Regions from separate parts of the Enterobacter chuandaensis genome, predicted to be linked through region 1. Evidence: predicted binding sites of a transcription regulator. Region 1 holds the regulator's gene; the other holds the start of a gene.

What was found. Region 1 encodes CRP, which controls carbon source genes, mostly activating them, when cyclic AMP is high. Its sites were predicted from a motif close to ATGTGANNNNNNTCACAT; they were not measured.
Region 2: the regulator CRP is predicted to act here: its motif matches at 2,903-2,920, upstream of ldtB (L,D-transpeptidase).

What each region holds. Positions count from the first base shown of each region.
Region 1 is NZ_CP097173.1:4,237,641-4,242,987, forward strand. Features, by position in the region: gene MX657_RS20485 (hydrolase) at 1-850, shown strand, start outside; gene MX657_RS20490 (YheU family protein) at 847-1,065, shown strand; gene MX657_RS20495 (phosphoribulokinase) at 1,096-1,965, shown strand; gene MX657_RS20500 (OsmC family protein) at 2,053-2,457, opposite strand; gene crp (cAMP-activated global transcriptional regulator CRP) at 2,769-3,401, shown strand; gene MX657_RS20510 (YccS/YhfK family putative transporter) at 3,459-5,347, shown strand, end outside.
Region 2 is NZ_CP097173.1:1,507,322-1,512,668, reverse strand. Features, by position in the region: gene MX657_RS07290 (glycoside hydrolase family 31 protein) at 1-1,139, shown strand, start outside; gene MX657_RS07285 (ABC-F family ATPase) at 1,202-2,797, opposite strand; gene ldtB (L,D-transpeptidase) at 3,020-3,940, shown strand; gene MX657_RS07275 (GntR family transcriptional regulator) at 3,982-4,698, opposite strand; gene MX657_RS07270 (PTS sugar transporter subunit IIC) at 4,714-5,347, opposite strand, start outside.

The DNA of each region.
Region 1 (5,347 bases):
TCTGGATCTCGCCTGGAGCGAAGCGCCGGAGCAGGCTCGTCATAAGCCGCGTCTGGTGGTGTTTCACGGTTTAGAAGGCAGCCTGCACAGCCCGTATGCACATGGGTTAATTGAGGCGGCAAAAGCGCGCGGCTGGCTCGGCGTGGTGATGCATTTTCGCGGCTGTAGCGGCGAGCCCAATCGTCAGAAACGCATCTATCATTCGGGTGAAACCGAAGACGGCACCTGGTTTTTACACTGGCTGCGGGAAAATTACGGCACTGTGCCAACGGCCGCCGTCGGCTACTCGCTGGGTGGTAATATGCTGGCCTGCCTGCTGGCTAAAGAGGGCGACAGCGTACCGCTGAATGCCGCCGTCATTGTTTCCGCACCATTTATGCTGGAGCAGTGCAGCTACCACATGGAAAAAGGCTTTTCCCGCGTCTATCAGCGCTATCTGCTCAACCTTCTGAAAGCCAACGCGGCGCGCAAGCTGAAGGCCTACCCGGATACCCTGCCGGTAAGCCTGCGCCAGCTGAAAAAGGTGCGCCGCATCCGCGAATTCGACGACCTGATCACCGCGAAAATCCACGGCTTCGCCGATGCCATCGACTATTATCGTCAGTGCAGCGCCATGCCGCTGCTCAGCAAAATCACGCAGCCGACGCTGATTATTCACGCCAAAGATGACCCGTTTATGGACCATCACTCTATTCCCGCGCAGGAATTCCTGCCTGACAACGTTCACTACCAGCTGACCGAGCATGGCGGCCACGTCGGGTTCATCGGCGGCACGCTGCGCAGGCCGAAAATGTGGCTGGAGGCGCGAATTCCTGACTGGCTTACTCCTTATCTGGACGGTGCAAAATGATCATTCCCTGGCAGGATCTGGCTCCCGAAACGCTCGATAATCTGATTGAAAGCTTTGTATTACGCGAAGGCACCGATTATGGTGAACATGAGCGTTCGCTTGAGCAAAAGGTCAACGATGTAAAACGCCAGCTGAAAAGCGGCGACGTGGTGCTGGTGTGGTCAGAACTGCATGAGACGGTCAATATCATGCCCCGCAACGCGTTTCACGGCTGATCTTCCAACCTTTTCAGTCAGGGAGTTGCTATGTCTGCCAGACATCCCATTATTGCCGTTACGGGCTCGAGTGGTGCGGGAACCACCACCACCAGCCTCGCATTTCGCAAGATTTTCGCCCAGCTGAATCTCCGTGCGGCGGAGGTCGAAGGCGACAGCTTTCACCGCTATACGCGGCCTGAGATGGACATGGCGATCCGCAAGGCGCGCGATCTGGGCAAACACATCAGCTACTTCGGCCCGGAAGCCAATGATTTCGGCCTGCTGGAACAGACATTCCGTGAATACGGACAGAGCGGCACCGGGCAGTCCCGCAAGTATCTGCACACCTACGACGAAGCCGTACCCTGGAACCAGGTTCCAGGCACCTTTACCCCCTGGCAACCGCTGCCGGAACCAACCGACGTGCTGTTTTATGAAGGATTGCACGGTGGTGTGGTTACGCCTCAGCACGACGTGGCGCGGCACGTGGATCTGCTGGTCGGCGTGGTCCCAATTGTTAACCTGGAGTGGATCCAGAAGCTGACGCGTGACATGAGCGAGCGCGGCCATTCGCGCGAGGCGGTAATGGACTCGGTGGTGCGTTCCATGGAAGACTACATCAACTACCTCACGCCGCAGTTCTCCCGCACCCACATTAACTTCCAGCGCGTGCCGACGGTGGACACCTCCAACCCGTTTGCCGCCAAAAGTATCCCGTCTCTGGATGAGAGCTTTGTGGTGATCCATTTCCGTAATCTTGAAGGCATTGATTACCCCTGGCTGCTGGCGATGCTGCAGGGCTCGTTTATTTCGCACATGAATACGTTAGTGGTACCGGGCGGGAAAATGGGGCTGGCGATGGAGCTCATCATGACGCCGCTGGTGGAGCGGCTGATGGAAGGGAAGCAGATCGCGTAACATCTGTTGCCGGATGGCGCTTCGCTTATCCGGCCTACGTTCGTGCAGTTGTAGGCCCGGTAAGCGCAGCGCCACCGGGCTTTGTTTTTAAGCCTCGATCACTTCATACGAATGCGTGATTTTTACCGCTTTCTCCAGCATTAACGCCACAGAGCAGTATTTCTCCGCAGAAAGATCCACCGCACGTGAAACCGCCGCGTCTTTCAGTTCTTTGCCGGTGACGATAAAGTGCAGATTAATATGGGTGAACAGGCGTGGCGCCTCTTCGCGACGTTCTGAGGTGAGTTTAACCTCGCAATCCGTCACGTCATGACGACCTTTTTGCAGAATCGACACCACGTCAATCGCGCTGCATCCGCCTGCCGCCATCAGCACCATTTCCATTGGGCTAGGGGCTTTATCGCCGGAGTTACCATCCATCAAAACCTGGTGCCCTGATGCGGACTCGCCCAGGAACGTTAAACCTTCAACCCACTTCACGCGCGCTTGCATATTCATTAACTCCAACGTTGCATTTTTGGTGACAGATTACGCGCACGTTACATTTCTCGCAATGGAAGGCGACCTGCATCATGCTGAAGCGAGACACCAGGAGACACGCGGCGAAAGCTATGCTAAAACACTCAGGATGCTACAGTAATACATTGACGTTACACATGTATGCAGAGGACATCAAACTTTACTGGCTGCGAAACGTTACGACAGCCGACTTCCCAGGGTATGGGTAAGAATTCGATTGCAACCCCAGAGTCCGGATGCATCTGATGACTCTGGTGACAGCTTATAACAGAGGATAACAGCGCATGGTGCTTGGCAAACCGCAAACAGACCCGACTCTCGAATGGTTCTTGTCTCATTGCCACATTCATAAGTACCCATCGAAGAGCACGCTGATTCACCAGGGTGAAAAAGCGGAAACGTTGTATTACATCGTCAAAGGCTCGGTGGCAGTGCTGATCAAAGATGAGGAAGGCAAAGAGATGATCCTTTCTTATCTGAACCAGGGCGATTTTATCGGTGAACTGGGCCTGTTTGAAGAAGGCCAGGAACGTAGCGCCTGGGTTCGTGCAAAGACAGCATGTGAAGTGGCTGAAATTTCCTACAAGAAATTCCGTCAGCTGATTCAGGTTAACCCTGACATCCTGATGCGTCTTTCTTCCCAGATGGCGCGCCGTCTGCAGGTGACGTCAGAGAAAGTGGGTAACCTCGCCTTCCTGGACGTGACCGGCCGCATCGCGCAGACCCTTCTGAACCTGGCGAAACAGCCAGACGCGATGACCCACCCTGACGGCATGCAAATTAAAATTACCCGTCAGGAAATTGGTCAGATCGTCGGTTGCTCCCGCGAAACAGTGGGCCGTATTCTGAAAATGCTGGAAGATCAAAACCTGATCTCCGCCCACGGTAAAACCATCGTGGTTTACGGAACCCGTTAATCCCGGTCAAACGGCGTGTCATCGTAAGGTGTCACGCCGTTTTTGTCTCTATTCCCCATGTGGCGCAGGCTGATCTATCACCCGGAAGTTAACTACGCACTGCGACAAACGCTGGTGCTGTGTCTTCCCGTGGCCGTGGGCCTGATCCTCGGACATCTTCAGCAGGGTCTGCTGTTTTCCCTCGTCCCCGCCTGCTGCAACATTGCCGGTCTGGACACGCCGCATAAACGCTTTTTCAAACGCCTGATTATCGGTGGCAGCCTGTTTGCTGGCTGTAGCCTTGCCGTCCAGCTTTTACTGGCCCGCGACATTCCGCTGCCGCTGATCCTGTCCGTGCTGGCCATGACCCTCGGCGTCACCGCCGAAATCAGCTCGCTGCACGCCCGTCTGCTTCCCGCGTCACTCATTGCGGCCATCTTCACCCTGAGCCTCGCCGGAAATATGCCCGTGTGGGAGCCGCTGCTGATCTACGCCCTCGGCACGCTGTGGTACGGGCTGTTTAACTGGTTCTGGTTCTGGCTGTGGCGTGAACAGCCGCTGCGCGAATCCCTGAGCCTGCTCTACCGCCAACTGGCCGATTATTGCGAAGCGAAATATACCCTGCTTACCCAGCACACTGACCCGGAAAAATCGCTGCCGCCGCTGCTTGCGCGCCAGCAAAAGGTGGTAGACCTGATAAGCCAGTGCTATCAGCAGCTGCACATGCTTGCCGCCAACAAAAATCACGAATACAAACGGCTGCTGCGCACCTTCCAGGTCGGGCTCGATTTGCAGGAGCATATTTCCGTAAGCCTGCATCATCCGCAGGAGGTGCAAAAGCTGGTTGAGCGCAGCCATGCCGAAGCGGTGATCCGCTGGAACGCGCAGACCGTCTCCGCGCGCCTGCGGGTGCTGGCAGATGATATTCTCTACCACCGCTACCCCACGCGCTTTACCATGGACAAACAACTCGGCGCGCTGGAGAAAATTGCCCGCCAGCACCCGGAAAACCCGGTCGGCCAGTTCGCCGCCTGGCACTTCAGCCGCATCGCCCGCGTGCTGCGCACCCAGCGACCGCTTTATCCCCGCGACCTGATGGCGGATAAACAAAAACGTCTGCCGCTGCTGCCCGCCCTCAAAAGCTACCTGTCGCTGAAATCATCCGCCCTGCGCAACGCCGCAAGGATTAGCATCATGCTCAGCATCGCCAGCCTGATGGGAATGGCCCTGCACCTGCCGAAACCGTACTGGATCTTAATGACCGTGCTGTTTGTTACCCAGAACGGCTATGGCGCCACGCGGGTGCGCATTCTGCACCGGGCAGGCGGCACGATGGCGGGGCTGATCATTGCGGGCGTGACGCTGCACTTCCACGTACCCGAGGGCTATACCCTGGCGGGCATGCTGGCGATCACGCTGGTGAGCTATCTGATCATCCGTAAAAACTACGGCTGGGCGATGGTGGGCTTTACGGTGACGGCGGTATATACCCTGCAGCTGCTTACGCTTAACGGCGAACAGTTCATCGTTGCCCGGCTGATCGACACGCTGATTGGCTGCCTGATTGCCTTTGGCGGCATGGTCTGGCTGTGGCCGCAGTGGCAGAGCGGGCTGCTGAGGCAGAACGCCCACGACGCGCTGGAAGCTGACCAGCAGGCCATTCGTCTGATCCTGAGCGACGACCCGCAGCCTTCCCCGCTGGCTTACGAACGTATGAAGGTCAACCAGGCGCATAACGCCCTGTTTAACTCGCTGAATCAGGCGATGCAGGAGCCGGGCTTTAACGCGCATTATCTGGCGGACATGAAGCTGTGGGTGACGCACAGCCAGTTTATCGTCGAGCACATTAACGCCATGACCACGCTGGCGCGCGAGCACACGATGCTGACGCCGGATCTGGCGCAGCGCTATTTGCAGTCGTGTGAAATTGCGTTGCAGCGGTGTCAGCAGCGTCTGGAGTATGACGC
Region 2 (5,347 bases), 1.9 Mb from region 1:
TGGAAATGGGCATCGACTCCACCTGGAACGACAACAACGAGTATGAAGTGTGGGACGGGGAAGCCCGCTGCTTTGGCTTTGGCAAAGAGATCGCCATCAAGCATATTCGCCCGGTGATGCCGCTGCTGATGATGCGCGCCTCGCTGGAAGCACAGCAGCGTTTCGCACCGGAGAAGCGTCCGTATCTGATTTCCCGCTCCGGCTGCGCCGGGATGCAGCGCTACGTCCAGACCTGGAGCGGCGATAACCGCACCAGCTGGGACACCCTGCGCTATAACATCCGCATGGGGCTGGGCATGAGCCTGTCCGGGCTGTTCAACGTCGGTCACGACGTCGGGGGTTTCTCCGGCGACAAGCCGGACGCAGAGCTGTTTGTGCGCTGGGTGCAGAACGGCGTGATGCATCCGCGCTTTACCATTCACTCGTGGAACGATGACCACACCGTGAACGAGCCGTGGATGTACCCGGGCGTCACGCCCGCCATTCGCGGCGCGATTGAGCTGCGCTACCGCCTGCTGCCGTACCTCTACACCCTGCTCTGGCAGGCGCACGCCGACGACGAGCCGATGCTGCGCCCGACCTTCCTCGACCACGAGCACGACGCGCAGACCTTCGAAGAGTGCGATGACTTCCTGCTGGGCCGCGACCTGCTGGTGGCCAGCGTCGTTGAAGCCGGGCAGCGCAAGCGCCGCGTCTGGCTGCCGGATAACGAAACCGGCTGGTACGATTTTTACACCCACGCGTGGTATGCGGGGGGCCAGTCGATCGTCCTCGATGCCCCGCTGGAACAACTGCCGCTGCTGGTGCGCGCCGGTGCCGCTCTTCCGCTCAGCGAGCGCATCCGTCACGTTAGCGCCGATAAAGACGATACCCGCGAGCTGAAGCTGTTCCCGGTGAAGGGCGTGGGGACAACCTCAGGAATGCTGTTTGAAGACGACGGCGAAAGCTGGGGCTACCAGAACGGCAATGCGCTGTGGGTGGAGTGGGAAATGGTGTGCGACGGCGCAACCATCAACCTGAAGGTCAACGCGCGCGGGGACTATCGTCCGGCGTGGAAGGCGCTGAAGGTGTCGTTGCCGGTAGGGGAAAAACGTACGCTGCTGGTGAACGGGGTTGAAGGGGGCGAGTGGGTGCTGTAACAGAGCCCCTCACCCTAGCCCTCTCCCCTATGGGGAGAGGGTCGGGGTAAGGGGAATTTGTTTTAACTCTCGATACCTTTACTGCGCAGGTAATCTTCGTAGTTACCGGTGAAGTCCACCACGCGCTCTGGCGTAATTTCGATCACGCGGGTCGCCAGTGAGCTGACGAACTCACGGTCGTGAGAGACAAAGATCAGGGTGCCCTGATACATCTCCAGCGCCATGTTCAGCGACTCAATAGATTCCATATCCAGGTGGTTGGTCGGTTCGTCCATCACCAGAATGTTTGGTTTTTCCATCATCAGCTTGCCGAACAGCATACGGCCCTTCTCACCACCGGAGAGCACTTTGGCTGGCTTCTTGATATCGTCCTGGCTGAACAGCAGACGACCCAGAATGCTGCGCACCGCCTGCTCGTCGTCGCCTTCCTGCTTCCACTGGCTCATCCAGTCGAAGACGGTGAGGTCGTTTTCGAATTCGTATTCATGGTCCTGCGCGTAGTAACCAATCTGCGCGTTTTCAGACCACTTCACGGTGCCGTTATCCGGCTGCAGTTCACCCACCAGGGTTTTCAGCATAGTGGATTTACCCACGCCGTTGGCGCCCAGAATGGCGATCTTCTCGCCCACTTCCAGCAGCAGGTTGAAGTTTTTAAACAGCGGGCCTTCATCAAAGCCTTTGGTAAGTGCTTCCACTTCCAGCGCGTTACGGAACAGCTTCTTGTCCTGCTCGAAGCGGATGAACGGGTTCTGTCGGCTGGAAGCTTTAACTTCTTCCAGCTTGATTTTGTCGATCTGACGGGCGCGCGACGTTGCCTGGCGCGATTTTGAGGCGTTGGCGCTGAAGCGGCTGACGAAGGACTGCAGGTCCGCAATCTGCGCTTTCTTCTTGGCGTTATCCGCCAGCAGACGTTCACGCGCCTGGGTGGCCGCCGTCATGTACTCGTCGTAGTTGCCCGGATAAACGCGCAGCTCGCCGTAGTCCAGATCCGCCATGTGGGTACAGACCATGTTCAGGAAGTGACGGTCGTGCGAGATGATGATCATGGTGCTGTCACGGTCGTTCAGCGTCTGCTCCAGCCAGCGGATGGTATCGATGTCCAGGTTGTTCGTCGGTTCGTCGAGCAGCAGGATGTCCGGGTTAGAGAACAGCGCCTGAGCCAGCAGCACACGCAGCTTCCAGCCTGGCGCGACTTCGCTCATCAGGCCGTAATGCTGTTCGACCGGAATGCCCACGCCCAGCAGCAGCTCGCCCGCACGCGCTTCCGCTGAGTAACCGTCCATCTCGCCGTACTGCGTTTCCAGATCGGCCACTTTATAGCCGTCTTCTTCGCTCATTTCGGCCAGCGCGTAGATGCGATCGCGCTCCTGCTTCACTTCCCACAGCTCCGCGTGCCCCATGATCACGGTGTCGAGCACGGTGAACTCTTCAAAGGCGAACTGATCCTGACGCAGCTTACCGATGCGCTCGTTAGGGTCGAGCGACACGTTGCCGAGCGTCGGCTCCAGGTCACCGCCGAGGATCTTCATGAAGGTGGATTTTCCGCTACCGTTGGCACCAATCAGGCCGTAACGGTTGCCGCCGCCAAATTTGACGGAAATGTTTTCGAACAGCGGCTTACTGCCAAACTGCATAGTGACGTTGCTGGTAACTAACACGGGGAGATTCCTGCGAAAAGTGTGATAAACACGGCATTATGCCACAATTCCGAATTGAGATCCCGTGTTGCGGCGATCCACTAAACTTTAACAAAATCGAAAAAAATGTGATTTCGTACACATCTGAATTCCCTGTTAGCGGGAATGCACATATAATGCGCTCCCATCACAGATTCAGACTTATCAACTCATCGCCAGAATGGCTTAGATACCTCGCACAACATGAACATGAAATTAACAACGCTTTTTGCGGCGGCGTTAGCCGTAGTAGGTTTTTGTAAGACCGCGTCTGCGGTGACGTATCCCCTGCCGACAGACGGAAGCCGTCTGGTGGGTCAAAACCAGGTGGTGACGGTGCCTGAGGGTAACACGCAGCCGCTGGAGTACTACGCTGCGCAGTATCAGCTGGGCCTGTCCAACATGCTGGAAGCCAACCCGGGCGTTGATCCGTATCTGCCGAAAGCGGGTACCGTGCTGAACATCCCTCAGCAGCTGATCCTGCCGGATACCGTTCATGAAGGCATCGTGATCAACAGCGCCGAAATGCGTCTGTACTACTATCCGAAAGGTACCAACACCGTTATCGTGCTGCCAATCGGTATCGGCCAGCTGGGCAAAGACACCCCGCTGAACTGGACCACCAAAGTAGAGCGTAAGAAAGCGGGCCCAACCTGGACGCCGACCGCGAAAATGCACGCAGAATACATCGCTGCGGGCGAACCGTTGCCCGCCGTTGTGCCGGCAGGTCCGGATAACCCTATGGGCCTGTACGCTCTGTATATTGGTCGTCTGTATGCGATCCACGGGACCAACGCCAACTTCGGTATCGGCCTGCGCGTAAGCCACGGCTGCGTGCGTCTGCGTAACGACGACATTAAGTTCCTGTTCGAAAACGTGCCGGTCGGTACGCGCGTGCAGTTCATCAACGAACCGGTGAAAGCAACGTCTGAGCCAGACGGCAGCCGTTATATTGAAGTGCACAACCCGCTGTCCACCAGCGAAGACCAGATCAACAACAACGAGATCGTGCCAATTTCGCTGAACAGCGCGGTGCAGTCCGTGACCTCTCAGGCTGACGTGGAAACGACCATCGTTGACCAGGCGATTCAAAACCGTTCCGGTATGCCGGTTCGTTTGAACTGATAGAGCAACATTAAAAAAGCGGGCTTCGATGCCCGCTTTTTTTATCCGTTATTGACGATCACAATCCCGCCGTGGTCGTAGCGATAGTGGCAATGGGCGTACTCCAGCGCTGTGCCGTCCTCCAGATAAATCACCTGCTCCACCTCCAGCACCGGATCGGTCTGCTCACAGATTAAGTGCTGCATATCCAGCGCGTTTGGCTTCAGCGCGCGCACGACGCGATACGACCCCATAATTTTCAGCCCCAGCGTCTCCTGCACGTACTGGAACACCGAACCTTCAAGATGGCTTTTCGTCAGGCCGGGAACCAGATTCATCGGCATTATCGTCGAATCCAGCGACATGGGTTCCCCGTTCAGCAAACGCAGACGAATAAAGTCATAAACAGGCGCATCGGCGTTAATCATCAGCGACGCCTGCTCTTTTTCGTTCGGGAAGCGCAGTTCAAAATGCACCACCTGGCTGGTGACCGTACCCAGATGTTCCCAGGTTTTGGTGGCGCCGAAGTAGTCGCTGCCGGAGAGATCCCACCGGGAAAGCTGAAGGAAATTCTTGCGGATAAACGTTCCCTGCCCCTGACGGGTATAGACCAGCCCTTCGACGATAAGCTGGCGCATGGCCTGCTGAATGGTCATCCGGCTGGTGCTGAACTCCGCCGCCAGCGCAAACTGGTCCGGCAGGGGTTCATTGGCGGCGTACTGCTGGGTGATGATACGTTTCTTAATTTCCCGCGCTATGGTGATGTACTTCGCCGCCATCGTCCTTCCTTACCGTTAGTTTTCTATCCCGCTGTTTTTCAACGCCACTCGCTCGGCAATCTTGAGGAAAGGCAGGTAGAAGAATACACCAAATACGATGATTGCCAACTGCACTACCACCGCCCGCCAGTCCCCCGCCGTCGCCAGCCAGGCGCTGAGGATCGGCGGCGTGGTCCACGGGATCATCACCACGCAGCGCGACATTAACCCCAGCGTGGTGCAGAGCCAGGCAAAGTAAATGCCAATGGCGGGCAGCAGCACAAACGGGATCATCAGCGGCAGGTTAAAGACGATCGGCAGGCCGAAAATGACCGGCTCGTTGATGTTGAACAGGCCCGGCGCCAGCGACAGACGCGCCACCTGTTTCGCCGATTGTTGCCGCGAGAAGATAAAAATGGCGATCAGCAGCGAGATCGTGCTGCCGGTACCGCCCACCATGCCGAACGTCGGCACGAAGATATTGTTGATGATGTGCGGGATGGGCTGTCCGTTGGCGAAGGCCAGCATGTTCTCGTTGGTGTTGATCAGCAGGAACGGCTCCAGCACCACGCTGTTGACCACCGACTGATGAATACCCAGCGTGAACAGGAAGTTACCGAAGCTGTAGATGAAAATCGTCCCCGGCAGGCTGGTATTGATCAGCCGCAGC